2 regions of the Savagea faecisuis genome follow, and region 2 is predicted to be linked to the other one. Evidence: riboswitches for the same ligand, from Rfam matches in the RefSeq annotation. Region 2 holds a riboswitch; the other holds the start of a gene.

Region 1 (7,858 bases), 190 kb from region 2:
TCGCTTTATGAATTTCCGTCTTCCATTTCTATCTTTTTTCACTTCACAACAGTTGTTCAATCGGCTTTTCGATCGATTCAGGTTTCGTTTGTGGCGCGAATCGGTCGACGACTTCTCCGTTACGGTCGATTAAAAACTTCGTGAAATTCCATTTAATTTTATCTCCGAACATGCCGCCTTTTTGGTCTTTCAACCATGTGTACAGTGGCGCTTCATCGTCTCCGTTCACATCGATTTTTGAAAACATCGGGAACGTGACGCCGTAATTGAATCGGCAAAAATGTTCGATTTTGTCGTTACTTCCTGGATCTTGTCCACCAAATTGGTTACAAGGAAAGCCTAAGACGACGAGACCTTGTTCTTTATATTGTTGGTATAATGTTTCGAGCCCTTCTAATTGAGGTGTAAATCCGCATTCACTCGCTGTGTTGACGACGAGCACGATGTTTCCTCGGAATTGCTCAAAATCGACTTCATTTCCTTTAATGTCGGGCATTTTGAAATTGTAAAATGTCATGTCTATCATCCTTCCTTTACGTTACTTCTAGTGTACCCGTTTTTTCAAATTTTAGACATGACCATGCTTACAGCTTGCGAAGAATATTCGCCATTTCAATCGCTGCGATTGCCGAATCCCATCCTTTGTTTCCTGCTTTCGTTCCTGCGCGTTCAATCGCCTGTTCGATCGTTTCTGTCGTGACGACACCGAAAATTGTCGGCACTCCTGTTTCCATATTGACGTGTGAGACGCCTTTCGCTACTTCGTTACAAACGTAATCGTAATGCGTCGTCGCCCCGCGAATGACCGTACCTAATGTGACGACCGCATCGTACTTTCCGCTTTGTGCCATTTTTTTCGCCACGATTGGAATTTCAAATGCGCCAGGTACCCAAGCGACGTCTACGTCTTCTTTTTCGACACCGTGACGATAGAGCGCATCTTCCGCCCCACTTAACAATTTGCTCGTGATGAATTCATTGAATCTTCCGACAACTATTCCTACTTTTAATCCTGTTCCAACGAGTGATCCTTCGTATACCATATTCATTTCCTCCTAGTTTCTTAAAATATGTTCTAATTTTTGTTTTTTCGTTTCCATATATTTTGCGTTTTCTTCTTTTAACGGCAGTTCTAATGCGACGCGTTTCGTCACTTGTAAGCCATGTCCTTCAAGCCCTGCAATTTTACGTGGGTTGTTCGTCAACAAGTGCAAAGTACGTAATCCGAGATCCGCTAAAATTTGAGCACCGATGCCGTAGTCGCGCAAGTCGTCTGGAAATCCGAGCGCAACGTTCGCTTCGACCGTATCGAGCCCTTCTTCTTGCAGTTTGTAAGCGCGCATTTTATTGACGAGTCCAATGCCTCGCCCTTCTTGGCGCATATAAAGTAAAACACCTTCTCCAGCCGCTTCGATTTGACGCATCGCTGCATCGAGTTGTGGACCGCAGTCACAACGTCTCGAACCGAACACATCTCCCGTTAAACATTCCGAATGGACGCGTACGAGCACGTCTTCTTTCCCGGCTACGTCTCCTTTAACGAATGCGATATGTTCTTGATTCGTCAGTTTCTCGACATATGTCACCGCACGAAACTCTCCGTAATCGGTCGGCATTTTCGTCTCGACAATCCGTTCGATCAGTCGTTCTTCATGTCGACGGTATTCGATCAATTGCTCGATCGAAACGATGACGAGATCAAGTCGCTCGGCAATTTTCTCTAAGTCTGGAAGTCGTGCCATCGTGCCGTCTTCATTCATAATTTCACAAATGACACCGACTGGCTCACTGCCTGCCAATTTCGCAAAATCGACAGCCGCTTCCGTATGGCCTGCACGTTTCAACACGCCGCCACGTTTGGCGATGAGCGGAAAAATATGTCCCGGTCTTTTAAATTCTTCAGGTCGGGCATCTTTCGCAAGGAGTCGTTCGATCGTCGTCGCCCGTTCAAAAGCTGAAATGCCCGTATGACAACTTTCGTGATCGACACTTACCGTAAACGCCGTTCCGTACGGGTCACTATTGTTCGTCACCATCGGATTGAACTCTAGCGCTTCCGCCCGCTCTTCTGTCATCGGCACACAAATTAATCCGCGTCCTTCTGTCGCCATAAAGTTCACCATTGCGCCATCTGTAAATTCAGCTAATGATACGAAATCCCCTTCATTTTCACGATCTTCATCATCAACGACGATAATCGCTTTACCACGCTTCAATTCTTCTATCGCTCGTTCAATTGTCGCAAACATAAAACCCCTCCTATACAAATCCATTTTGCATTAATACGTCCATCGTCACACCGCTCGATTGAGTCGTTTGTTCTCTTGCCGTCAATAGTTCATCGATATATTTCGCAAACATATCACACTCGATATTTACCGGATCGCCGACATCTTTCGCGCCTAATACCGTATCGCGTTCAGTCGTCGGAATGAGCGAAATGATAAATCCTCGCTCCGTCACACCAAATAAAGTGAGTGACGTCCCGTCTACCGCTACTGAGCCTTTTTGAATGAGGTAACGGCGAAACGGTTCGGGAATATCAATTTCGACGTAACGCGCATTATCTTTACGACGCGTCTTCACGATCTGACCGACTGTATCGACATGTCCCGACACGAAATGACCGCCAAATCGGTCTCCCGCTGCGAGCGCTCGCTCTAAATTGACTGCACTTTGCGTGCTGAGCGAGCCTAATGTAGTCGCTTTCATCGTTTCATGCATAACATCTGCGGTAAATGCGTTCGCTCCGAGCGTTTCCACCGTTAAACAAACACCGTTCACGGCGATGCTGTCGCCAATTTTTGCATCTTGTAACACTTTCTCTCCAGTAATCGTTAATTTCATGCCGGCAGAAGAAGGTTGAATCGCACGAATCGCACCGATTTCTTCTATAATTCCTGTGAACATGAATCGTCCTCCTTTTCGAATTGAGCATACGCTAAAATATCAGGACCGACTTGTGTCACTCGTTCAAATTGGAGCTTCGTACTGTCATTCATTTCTGCACGGTCCGACGTAAATAAACTCGGTCCGTTTCCGATTAATTTTGGCGCAATGAAAACGTACGCATCTTGCGCTAATCGTTCTTCAATCATACTCGCATGAATGGACGGACCACCTTCGACAAATAGCGTCATAATGCCTTCTTCACCTAATTTTTTTAAAACGGTGCGCAAAAAAGGACGTGACGGGTCAATGCGTTCGACTCGTACGAAATGAGAAGGATACGCAACATTTCGGTCGCTCGTCGTAAATATGATCGTTTGTACCGCTCCATCGGTCACAACATTTGCATCGATTGGCGTTTGAAGTCGCCGATCTAAAATAATTCGTATGGGATGTTTTCCACCTTGGGGTAATCGGGTGGTTAAAAATGGGTTATCATCTAAAACAGTGCCGCTTCCGACGAGAATCGCATCGTATTGGTGGCGGAGTTCATGCACGTGGTGACGCGCTTCCGCAGATGTGATCCATTTGCTGTCGCCACGGGATGTGGCGAGTCGACCATCGAGGGTGATGGCTGCTTTCAATGTCGTATAAGGCATTCCTGTTTGTATGTAATGAAAAAATGGTCGATTCAACATGTTTGCTTCTCGTTCGCATAAACCAACGTCCACTTCTATACCAGCTGCGCGCAACTTTGCAATTCCGCGCCCTGCGACTCGTTCATTCGGATCTACCGTCGCCACGATGACGCGGCGGATTCCGCTTCGAATAATCGCATCGCTACAAGCTCCTGTGCGTCCCGTATGGGAACACGGCTCTAACGTGACGTATAGATCTGCTCCTTGTGCTCGGTCTCCTGCCATTTGTAAAGCGTGGACTTCCGCATGAGCATCACCGGCTCTTAAATGCGTCCCGATTCCTAAAATTTCTCCTTGCTTGACACATACTGCGCCAACAGAAGGATTCGGTGACGTTTGGCCAATCGTCTCTTTCGCTAACTGTAATGCAAACTGCATATAGTGTAAATCTGTCATTGGCATCGCCTCCTCTTGTACGTCATATACGAACAGAGGCATGTTGAAAAAACACGACATTTTCCTTCTCCCATCCAGACTTTAACTGTCGGTGCCGGAATTTCACCAGCTCAGCCGCTCGCGATATGCTTGCGGGTCACGGACTGTCGAACACGCTCGTTCGAGTCACCGTCGGTAAGGAATTGCACCTTGCCCCGAAGGAAAAAACATCTTGTGAAAAACTGTATCATAGCTTTCTGAAAAATGCAAAGTCTTTTCTTTTATTATTTTTAAATAATTAATTATTATTTTGTAAAATCATTTAGTCTATCTATATCAATACTTTAAAATACTTTTTAAAAAAATAAAGAAAATAAAAAGCGTCAAAAATGAAAGACATTCACTTTTGATATTTTCCATTTATTTCATTTTTCTTGTTGCTTTTCCGGAACCGTTTTCCACCAATTCATATTTTCTGTCTTATTGAAATTGATCACCATAACTGTCACAATCGGCGCGAAAATCATACCGATAAATCCGAACACTTTCAATCCGACATACATGACGAACAATGCTAAAACGGTGTTCAAACCGAGTTTCGTTCCGACAATTTTCGGTTCCATCACATTGCGTACGAGCGTCACTACTCCGTAAATGACCGCAAGTTGAATACCTAATGTAATGTTTCCATTTAAGAAGGCGATGATGATCCAAGGGACCATAATTCCCCCTGTACCGAATACTGGAATCATATCAAAAATGGCAATTCCAGCCGCAATTCCGACCGCATTCGGTAATCCGATAATTAAAAATCCGACCGCAAGCTCAACAAATGTTATAGAAGCGATAATCATATACGCTTTTACATAATCGAAAACACTTTTTCCAAAACTGTTTTTTACTTTACTTAAGAAAGTAATAGTTTTCGGTTGTAATTGAGCGAGGAAAAATCGCTTTAATTGATCGAAGTCCCAAATGATGAAAACAGAAGCGAGTAAAGCAAATGACACGGTAATGAAGAAGCTCGGTAAAGAAAGTGAGAAAGATGTAATAATTCCAGCTAAATCTCCAGACCATGAAATGATTGCATTCGTAATCGATTTTAAAACATCATTTAACATCGAGCGATATTGCGATGATAATTCAGGTGAAATGCGTGCAAATATCGCTTCACTCCACTCTTTCACCTTTTCAAGTGCGGGTAAAATACTGTCGTAATAAAGATGAGGCGCTTGTTTTACCGCATCTCCTATCCATCCTAAACTTTTAAAAACGAGCCAAGTGATGAGGCTACCGATTAACGTATAGAGCGCGAAGATGACGATGAGCGCCCACACTCTCACATTGTGAAGTGGCGTCCTTTTCGTCAACCAACGAACGATCGGCATACAAGTCGCTGCGATTAAAAAGGCGATGACGAACGGCATAATAACAGGAAATACGTATTTAAAAAACAACACGATTAACGTTAAAATAATGGCAATATAAGCAACACGTATAATGAATGTCCGTTGCTTTTCAGTGCGAGTCGTAGGGTCCATAACAATCTCCTTTTACATTATTTTAATATATTTATAGCATAGACTATTTATCCCCTTTTTTCCTTCTTATGAAACAAAATGACGAAAAAGATTAATCCTTCTATGCAATTCATCAAAGTACGATTCGATTTCTTCATTCATCATTACACTTTAATTGTAAAGAGCTATTTCTAATTTATAGGACACTCTCTCAAAACACGAACGTTTTAAATAAAAAGTTCATGAATGTTTCGATATTGGCACAGAATATTTGGATAGTTTCATGTAATTTTCACTATCTTTCTAAAAAATGCGCTATAATAAAGATGCAGTATATTTTTTCAACTATATAAACGAGGTGGAACCATTGACAAGAGAAACTACATATAACTTTAACGCGGGTCCTTCTGCTTTACCGACAGTCGTATTGGAGCGTGCCCAAGCACAATTGCTCGACTTCGAAGGCAATGGCATGTCAATTATGGAAATGAGTCACCGTGGCAAAGTGTACGAAGCGGTGCACAATGCAGCGATTGAACGCATGCGCAAGCTTTACAACATTCCAGAAGATTATGAAGTGATCTTCATGCAAGGTGGCGCGAGCTTACAATTCTCGATGATCCCGATGAACTTCTTAAACGAAGGCGAAACAGCAGGATACGTCATGAGTGGTTCATGGTCACAAAAAGCATTAAAAGAAGCAAAAATGCAAGGTGCTACGTATGAAGTAGCCTCTTCAAAAGACAATCAATTTAAAAACATTCCGATGGACTGGAACGTAGAAGACAATACACGTTACATCCATATGACATCAAACAACACAATTTACGGTACGCAGTTTAAAGACATTCCTGAAGTGAATGTTCCTTTAATTGCAGACATGTCAAGTGACATTATGTCAAAACCAGTCGACGTATCGAAATTTGCGATGATTTATGCAGGCGCTCAAAAGAACTTAGGTCCTTCAGGCGTAACGGTCGTTATCGTGAAAAAAGACTTCCTCGAAACAGCGAAAGAAGAAAATCCGACCGTGCTTCAATACAAAACACATGCGGATTCAAACTCTCTTTACCATACACCGCCAACGTTCGGCATTTACATGTTAGGTGAAGTGTTGAAATGGATTGAAGAGCAAGGTGGATTAGAAGCCGTCGATCGTCAAAACGAAATGAAAGCAGGACTCATTTACGATGTGATCGATGCGAGCGAAGGATTTTATTACGGACATGCGGACAAAGATAGCCGTTCACTCATGAACATTACATTCCGTGTAGCAGATGAAGCGCTAGAGAAACAATTTTTAGCAGAAGCAGCGGAAGCTGGATTCGTCGGCTTAAACGGTCACCGTTCTGTCGGTGGATGCCGCGCGAGCGCATATAACGCTGTTCCAGTAGCAGCTTGTGAAGCACTTGCAACATTTATGAAAGAATTCCAAGCGAAACACGCATAATAGTGAAACTAGAAACGAGCGATCATCATCGCTCGTTTTTTTGTCGACTTTTTGAAACGCCAAAAAACGGCAATGCGGTAAACATTGCCGTTCGTAATGGGATTGTTTGTACAATTAATCTTTTTGTTGATCCGGTAAAACAGTTTGAGCGATATTTGCATCGAGTGCTTCAAAGTCGTGCAATTGAATCGTTTCATACAACTCTGCACGAGATTGCATATTGTCCAATTGGTTCTTCTGTGTGCCTTCTTCCATGATTGCGTTAAAGACACGCTCATATGCTTTTGCTGCAACACGCAATGATGTCACTGGATAAATGACGAGATCGTATCCGAGGTTTTTGAACTCTTCTGCCGTATAGTACGGTGTTTTTCCGAACTCTGTCATGTTCGCGAGCAACGGTGCGTTCACACGTTTACTGAACTCTGCGAATTCTTTCTCATCGTGAAGCGCTTCTGGGAAGATGACATCTGCCCCTGCTTCTACGTACTTGTTCGCGCGTTCAATTGCGCTATCTAAGTCTTCTACTGCACGAGCATCCGTACGCGCGACGATAACTAATGTCGGCGCAACTTGCTTGATCGTGCTAATTTTTTGCATCATTTCTTCTGTCGTCACGAGTTGCTTTCCGTTCAAGTGACCACATTTCTTCGGGAGCTGTTGGTCTTCAATTTGAACAGCTGCAACACGTGCTTCGACCATTTCTGCTGCTGTACGAGCGACGTTTAAGACGCCACCGAAACCTGTATCGATATCAACGAGTGTTGGTAAATTCGTTGAACGGATGAGATCACGTGCACGGTCCGCTACTTCTGTAGACGTTAACATGCCGAGGTCTGGAATCCCTTTGCTCGCAGTGTAGGCTCCTCCTGATAAGTAGAGTGCTTCGAATCCTGTTCGTTTTGCAACGATCGCTGCCATTGAGT
Region 2 (7,858 bases):
TCCCAGTATTTACACTCGGAGCGCTCATCTTCGCGATGATCTGGGCGCACGAAGCGTGGAGTCGTTTCTGGGGATGGGACCCGAAAGAAGTATGGGCTCTTATTACATGGCTCTTCTATGCTGCATTCCTTCACTTGCGTCTTTCACGCGGTTGGGAAGGGAAAAAGTCAGCATGGCTTGCTGTTATTGGGTTTATCATCATCATGTTCAACTTAATTGCGGTTAACTTAATTATTGCGGGTCTTCACTCATACGCATAATCGGTACAAAAGTTGTGATGATGTGTAAGAAAACTAGAAAAAATGTAGATAGCGTATTTGCCGATAAATGTCGACAAATACGTTATTTTTTTAAACAAAACCTATTGCATACGCATGAATGTCTATAGAAATATTGTATTTTCGTTTCTTTTTCTAACAATCATTTGTACAATAGAGATAGGGAACTTTTGTGAAAGCTCAAGTTTGAAAGGAGACTGTACATTGGAAGAGACAGTGAAATTATTAGTTGTGGATGATGAAGATCGTATTCGTCGTCTGTTAAATATGTATTTATCACGTGAAGGTTACGAAATCGATGAAGCGGTCGATGGTCAAGAAGCATTAGATAAAGCGCTTGAAAATGAGTACGATTGTATTTTACTAGATCTAATGTTGCCAGAGATGGACGGGCTTGAAGTGCTCGAAATTTTACGTGAAAAGAAAAAGTTGACACCTGTTATTTTATTAACAGCGAAAGGTGAAGAGTCGGATCGTGTAATAGGATTCGAAACAGGAGCGGACGATTACATCGTGAAACCGTTCAGTCCACGCGAAGTTGTATTACGTGTGAAAGCATTACTTCGCCGTTCTGCAGCATTTCCGAACGCACAAGCGAACTCATCATCGAAAGATCTCGTCGTCTTTCCACAATTGACGATCGATCACGATGCACACCGCGTGACAGCGGAAGGACAAGAAGTGAATTTGACGCCGAAAGAGTATGAGTTATTGTACTTTTTAGCAAAGTCACCAGACAAAGTGTTCGACCGTGAGCAGTTGTTGAAAGAAGTATGGCATTATGAATTTTTCGGTGACTTACGTACAGTAGATACGCACGTAAAACGTTTGCGTGAAAAGTTAAGTCGCGTATCGGAACAAGCTTCGAAAATGATCGTCACGGTTTGGGGTGTCGGTTATAAATTCGAGGTTCCGAATGAATAGAATATGGAATTCAGTCGTCGGGAAGCTATGGGCAACCATATTGCTTCTCGTTTCGTTTGTCCTTTTTATCGTCACCGTTCTTCTACTCGAATTTTTAGATAATTTTCATACGAAACAAGCAGAAGAATCGTTGCGACGTGAAGCGGTGACGATTTCAAAAATTGTGAACGACTACCATTCCGTCCCGATCCTCTCTCAAATTATCGATGACATTATCGATGTGGATACGAATGCGTTAATTATTTCGAAAGACGGGAAAATACTACATACGTTTCACAATGGATACAATGAACAAGAAATTCAAAAGCAACTGTTAGCGTTAGAAGACGGAGGGCGTCACGAGAAAGTACAAGAAGTCATTTTACCGTCGACACACGATGAACAAGTGATGGAGCAATATCTCGTATTGTCTACCCCTTTTCCTGAAAGTAACGGAGCTGTTGAAACGATCGTCATGTATCAAAGTTTAGATGCGATTCATCGCACGACGAAAAGTACGACACATATCGTATTATTATCCGCTTTCTTAGCGTTATTGTTGACGACTTTCTTCGCATTTTTCCTCTCTTCTCGTATTACCGGTCCGTTACGCAATATGAAACATGCTGCACTCGAATTGTCGAAAGGGAATTTCGAAACGACGATTCCCCATGTGCAAAATGACGAGATTGGAGAACTCGCACAAGCCTTTAATAAAATGGGCGTTCAATTGAAAGATTACGTTGAGTTAATTAAACAAGAGAAAGAGCAGTTGTCGAGTGTTTTAACATCGATGACAGACGCAGTTTTAACGTTTAATCACGAATTTGAAATTGTCGTGACGAACCCACCAGCAGAAAAATTGTTGCAAAAATGGCAATTTACAGATGAAGCGTCTGAAGGAGAGTTGCCTCCACAAATTGTTCATATGTTAGATCATGTGATAACGTTCGCGGAAGAAGTGGAAGATGAATTAGAAATCGGACGTCAATTTTATGCGATTTCGATCAGCCCGCTCTATAGTGAAAATAGTATTCGTGGTGCGGTAGCTGTCATGCGTGATATGACGGAACAACATCAGCTAGACAAATTGCGTTCAGACTTCATCGCTAACGTGTCACATGAGTTGCGTACCCCAATTTCCATGTTGCAAGGGTATAGTGAAGCTATACTTGATGGGGTCACTCAAAATGATGAAGAACGTTATGAAATGGTTCAAATTATCCATGATGAATCGAAACGAATGAACCGTCTCGTTAACGACTTACTCGATTTAGCCCGCATGGAATCAGGTCATATGCGCTTGTATAAAGAGCCATTTGACGTCGTCGCCTTTTCGGAGCGGATGATCAATAAATTTTTACAGCGTGCGAAAGAGCAACATGTCTCGCTGACATTGGAATCCGACCATTCAGAAATTATCATTGAAGCAGATGAAGATCGAATCGAACAAGTGTTGACAAACTTAATCGACAACGCGATTCGCCATACGCCAGAAGAAGGTTCTGTTACATTGACAGTTCAAAGCTTTGAAGATGCGGTAGAAATGAGTGTTATCGATACGGGAATCGGGATACCGGAAGAAGATATTCCATTTGTGTTTGAACGCTTCTATAAAGCGGATAAAGCACGTACACGTGGAAAAGGGGGAACAGGTCTCGGGTTAGCGATCGCTAAAAATATCGTCGACTCTCACGAAGGCTTGCTCTATGTGAAACGTGGAAAAGAAGGCGGAACTATTTTCACTTTCGTCTTACCGAAAAAATAATGTAACCTTTCAGTCGTAGAAACGACTAATTGATTGAACGGAGGGATGAAAATGGATGACTCCGTTTTCCACCGCTTATATGATGAATACCATGACGACTTATTTCATTTTTTAATTTACTTAGTCGGCAATCGAACGGACGCGGAAGATTTATCGCATGAAGTATACATTCGCGTCATGCGTTCCTATAATCGTTTCCGCGGCCAAAGCTCTGAGAAAACGTGGTTATTTGCGATCGCTAAAAATGTAGCGATTGACCATTTTCGTAAAAAAGCCGTCCGCCAAAAGTATAATGATACGTATTTTGATTGGGAAACAGAGCCATTGCCCGCAGATGACCAATTGCCGGAACAATGGGTAGAGTATAATGAAGAAAAAAGTGAACTGTACCGCTGTTTAAACCGCTGTACAGGAGATCAAAAGCTCGTCATCACGTTGCGATATTTACAACAATTGTCCATTAAAGAAACCGCCACAATTTTAGAATGGACGGAATCGAAAGTGAAGACGACTCAACATCGCGCTTTACAAAAACTAAAGCAGTTGATGAATGCTCCTTCGAATGAGAGAGGTGAGAGCGATGAGTAAACATTACGAAGAACAAGAATTAGAACATTTACTACAGTCGATGCCTACTGTGAAAGATAATCGTTCGAAAGAGGATTTGTTGAGACGCTTACAAGGGGATGAACGTATGAGAGGACAACGACCGAAGAAACCGAAAAACAAATTACCACTTTGGATTGCGCTTGCAGCAGCAGTAATATTAGCGATTTTATCGCCAGCCATTATTGCGAATATGACGGGGAAAGAACAAGCAGATCATCAACAAGAAAGTGAATCGGAAAGCTATACTTCAGAGACGAAGTTGAAAGTACAAGAGTCGAATGAATCAGCCGATGAAGCGAATAAGTTTGCGATGGACCGAGCGCTCATTGGAAAGTATGCACTTTATGAAGCGGATTTAAAACAATTTGTGCCGTTCCGTCTCGGGTTAGTGAGCGAGGATGCGTTAAGTGTTCCGGTATCTATTTTAATCCCGAAACCGCGCGTTTCATCTGATTTAAAAACGACGACACCGACTTCTTTACAGCTGTATGAACAATATGTGGAGTCAATCGATGAAGAATCGTATCATTTCACTTCGTACCACCCGTACGATGCGACGTTTGAGGAGCAACAAGACATTTTAACGATGCGTATTAACGATATCGAATCGTACAGTATTTCAAGTGCAGCGAGTGAGATTTTCAGTACGACATTGGAACAAACATTTTACGGCTATAAAGAGTTAATTATGCTCAATGAAGAAGGAAAACCAGCAGAGTTTGGTCAAGCAGGCGTCATTACGGAACCTTTCGCTTTAAATAGTGAATTAAATCGCTACGCTTATTACACGTATTCTTATCATGATCGCTACTATGTCGCCCCTTCTTTCGGAGCGAAATATAGTACGGTAGAACAAGCGCTAGATGCGATGCGTGAAAAGCCGAATGACTTTTATGATACTGTCATTCCTGAAGGTGTGACATTCACTTTAGAAATGGATCAATCGCGCGTCACAGTACTATTTGACGAAGAGCTAGATTTAAGCGACTACACGCTCGATGAAGCGTATCGTTTAATCGAGGGCTTGAACTTAACGGTGAACAATTTCGGCATGGAATTACAATTATCGAACATTAAGCAAGGGACTTGGCAAAAATTCGATTTCCGTCGTCCATTACCGAAAGCAGTAAGTGCAAATCCGATTCGTTTTAACGATATTGCAGAATAGACTGAAAATTTAAGCGGAGAAGCTTTACAAAAGATTTATACTGTTGTACAATAAATGCATAATAAAATATATGATTCATCTTCGGGGCAGGGTGTAATTCCCGACCGGCGGTAAAAAACTCATTCGTTTTAGAGCCCGCGAGCGAAAGCTGATGTGGTGAAAATCCACAGCCGACAGTAAAGTCTGGATGGGAGAAGGTGAAGGTCGAACGTTTTTTCGTGTACATAATTTTGTACACATAACGTTTATTTTCTGTACGACAAATCGACTATTCTCCCTTAAAGTGATAACGACTTTAAGGGATTTTTATTTGGCGAACGAAAATGACCTTTCCTTTATGTGAAGAGAATCGCACAGAGGAGAATACAGCTATGAGAAACACAAAATTACAACGATTGATCATTATCGCTATGTTAAGTGGGGTGGCAACTTTACTTATGAAGTTAAACTTCCCACTACCATTTTTACCACCATTTTTAAAAATTGATTTCGCTGAAATTCCAGCAGTACTTGCTTTACTAACACTTGGTCCAGTAGCCGCAATCGGCGTCGAGTTTTTCAAAAACGTCTTTTACTTAATGCTTTCTGGAAGTATTACAGGTGTACCAGTAGGAGAGATTGCGAACTTTACGACAGGTGTTTTATTTTTAATCCCAATTTACTTAGTGTATCGTAAAGTATCAACATCTAAAGGATTAACAGCAGGTTTAATCGCAGGAACGGTAACGATGGCATTCGGCATGACGGTGTTGAACTATCTCGTATTTTTACCGATGTATACGAAATTTTTAGGAATGGAAGCATTCGTCGGGCAAGACTTATACATGTATCTCGTGGCAGGTGTGTTGCCATTCAACTTAATTAAAGGAATTGCGTTAACGCTCGTCATGATGCTCGTCTTCAATAAAATGAAGCCGTGGATTATGAAACAACAACGCCAATTGCAAGTGAAATAATAAGCGAAAGCACGGTGCGCGTCATGCATCGTGCTTTTTTGTATGAATCAACAAAATAAAAAACAACCTTCTCAAATGAAAAGGTTGCAACGAAATTATTCGTGTTTTAATGGGTCTCCATCGAATGATTCATCTGCAATTTTGATCGAGTCTGTCGGGCAGCCGTCAAATGCATCTTCGAGGTCTTCCATGAGCTCTTCTGGTACTTCTTCTGTTCCCGTGTTATCATCTAAAATAACGAAGGCGATTCCTTCATCATCGTAATCATAAATGTCAGGGGCAGCTGCGCCACATGCGCCACATGCGATACAAGTATCCTGATCAACGATTGTAAATTTAGACATGTACAATTCTCCTCTTTTCTAGAACGTTTCAAATTAGTTTCTCTATCATTCTAAAGCTGTTCTGAAAGTTTTTCAACTTAAAAACTTAAGGAGATGTCAATTAAATGTTACAAATTGAACAACTTATTTTGTTTCTTTTTTACAAGATGAACGGTTTGCGCAAAAGAAATGCACCGTATTACATATTGCTCGGAAAAAAGAGTGGACAAACGATACAAGACGTAAATTATTACGGACTGCATCGATTTTTTTATTTACTATCTAAAAAAGAATTGACGCACTACGACCGATGGATTCAGCATTTGTTACGTAAAGGATGGCTCTCAGAAGATGAGGAAGGCTGGATTTCGGTTACAGTCGATCCGAACACATTTGAGTCCATTGAGATGCGCGGATGGAATGGGTGGCAATATGAGCGCTTTGAGCAAGTGTATTTCGCCCGTTTAAGTTTAGCGATTCAAACATTAAGTTATCGACATGAGTCGGTGAAGCGTTTTGATCCGATTGTACCAGATCTAGCGGTCCAACAATTTATTAGTCAATGGCATCGCAATCACTCATTATTTGATGAGCGAGTCGTTTCTCGTCTCTATGAGGAATTAGCCCATCTTTTAAAAATAGAAGAACAGCGAGATGCTCTTTTTCCAATTATTTTTGTAGAACGTTTGACGAATCGACAATTTACAGGAAAAACATATGAACAACTTGCTGAAAGATTGAAACTAAACGAGTTTGATGTACGTCTAATATGGGTAGAAGGAATGCACCGTTTGCTTGACCGATTGTCTCAGCAATCTGCGCAATATCCTATTTTATATTCTTTTACTAAAGGTTTTGAGCAAAAGTTGTCGTCTGTTTTTTTAACGAAAACAGCGGAACGAACTTATGAGTTATTTCAGCAAAAGTATACGTTAGAGCAAATTGCTGAAAAGCGTCGTTTGAAAGTGAGTACGATTCAAGATCACGTGATTGAAATCGCTTATACAGTCGACGTATTTCCGTATGAGCGCTTCATTGAGCCCGCTTTATTTGAACAAATACGACAACAGTTATCGAATCGGAAAGATCAACCATTGAAGGAATTGAAAGAACAGTATCCTATGTTAAGTTACTTTCAAATTCGCCTCATTTTAACATCTTTATAAAAGGAGTATCGTATGGAAAGAGTATTGCGACAATATTTTAACTACTCCGATTTCCGCCCTGGGCAAAAGGAAGTCATTACTTCAATCGTCCGAGGTGAGGATGTCATCGGATTGTTTCCTACGAGTATGGGTAAAAGTCTTTGTTATGAGATTTTACCTTATATTCAACAAGGGCGCGTGTTAATTATTTCGCCGCTCATCTCCCTCATGGAAGATCAAGTGCGACGTATAAAACAGCGTGGGGAGAAACGAGTAGTCGCCTTAACATCTCAATTAACGCATGAAGAACGTGAGTTAGTGAAATCGCGACTATCTCACTATCGCTATATTTTTTGTTCTCCGGAAATGTTGATGAAGAGTGAGTTCGCAACATCTTTACAATCGCTGTCGTACAGTGCAATTACATTAGATGAAGCGCACTGCATTTCTCAATGGGGATATGATTTTCGTCCAGAATATTTGCAAGTAGGAAAATGGATTCAAAAATTAGCGAGTCGTCCGCCGATATTAGCTTTGACGGCTACTGCACATGAGCAAACTGTGAATGAGCTCCAATATTGGTTGAACATGAGAACACCGAAAATATTTCGTGGTGAGATGAACCGTTCGAATTTATATTACGATGTTCGAAAGGTGACGTCCCCCTTTGACGTACTCGTCCGATATATTGAGCGAGAATTAGGGGAC

The links. Region 2 has a riboswitch for FMN ahead of ACFQ0V_RS06580 (ECF transporter S component). Riboswitches for the same ligand answer to the same signal wherever they lie in the genome.
Region 1: it holds a riboswitch for FMN, as region 2 does, so the genes downstream of both, ribD (bifunctional diaminohydroxyphosphoribosylaminopyrimidine deaminase/5-amino-6-(5-phosphoribosylamino)uracil reductase RibD) here and ACFQ0V_RS06580 (ECF transporter S component) in region 2, are expected to answer to the same signal.

Annotation. Positions count from the first base shown of each region.
Region 1 is NZ_JBHTJF010000022.1:553,391-561,248, reverse strand. It holds gene ACFQ0V_RS07650 (glutathione peroxidase) at 44-517, opposite strand; gene ribH (6,7-dimethyl-8-ribityllumazine synthase) at 585-1,049, opposite strand; gene ACFQ0V_RS07640 (bifunctional 3,4-dihydroxy-2-butanone-4-phosphate synthase/GTP cyclohydrolase II) at 1,056-2,249, opposite strand; gene ribE (riboflavin synthase) at 2,260-2,910, opposite strand; gene ribD (bifunctional diaminohydroxyphosphoribosylaminopyrimidine deaminase/5-amino-6-(5-phosphoribosylamino)uracil reductase RibD) at 2,892-3,983, opposite strand; FMN riboswitch at 4,042-4,189, opposite strand; gene ytvI (sporulation integral membrane protein YtvI) at 4,388-5,503, opposite strand; gene serC (3-phosphoserine/phosphohydroxythreonine transaminase) at 5,850-6,932, shown strand; gene prpB (methylisocitrate lyase) at 7,047-7,858, opposite strand, start outside.
Region 2 is NZ_JBHTJF010000022.1:363,230-371,087, forward strand. It holds gene ccsB (c-type cytochrome biogenesis protein CcsB) at 1-260, shown strand, start outside; gene ACFQ0V_RS06560 (response regulator transcription factor) at 483-1,202, shown strand; gene ACFQ0V_RS06565 (ATP-binding protein) at 1,195-2,949, shown strand; gene ACFQ0V_RS06570 (RNA polymerase sigma factor SigX) at 3,001-3,537, shown strand; gene ACFQ0V_RS06575 (hypothetical protein) at 3,530-4,726, shown strand; FMN riboswitch at 4,800-4,929, shown strand; gene ACFQ0V_RS06580 (ECF transporter S component) at 5,098-5,682, shown strand; gene ACFQ0V_RS06585 (ferredoxin) at 5,778-6,026, opposite strand; gene ACFQ0V_RS06590 (helix-turn-helix domain-containing protein) at 6,131-7,171, shown strand; gene ACFQ0V_RS06595 (RecQ family ATP-dependent DNA helicase) at 7,184-7,858, shown strand, end outside.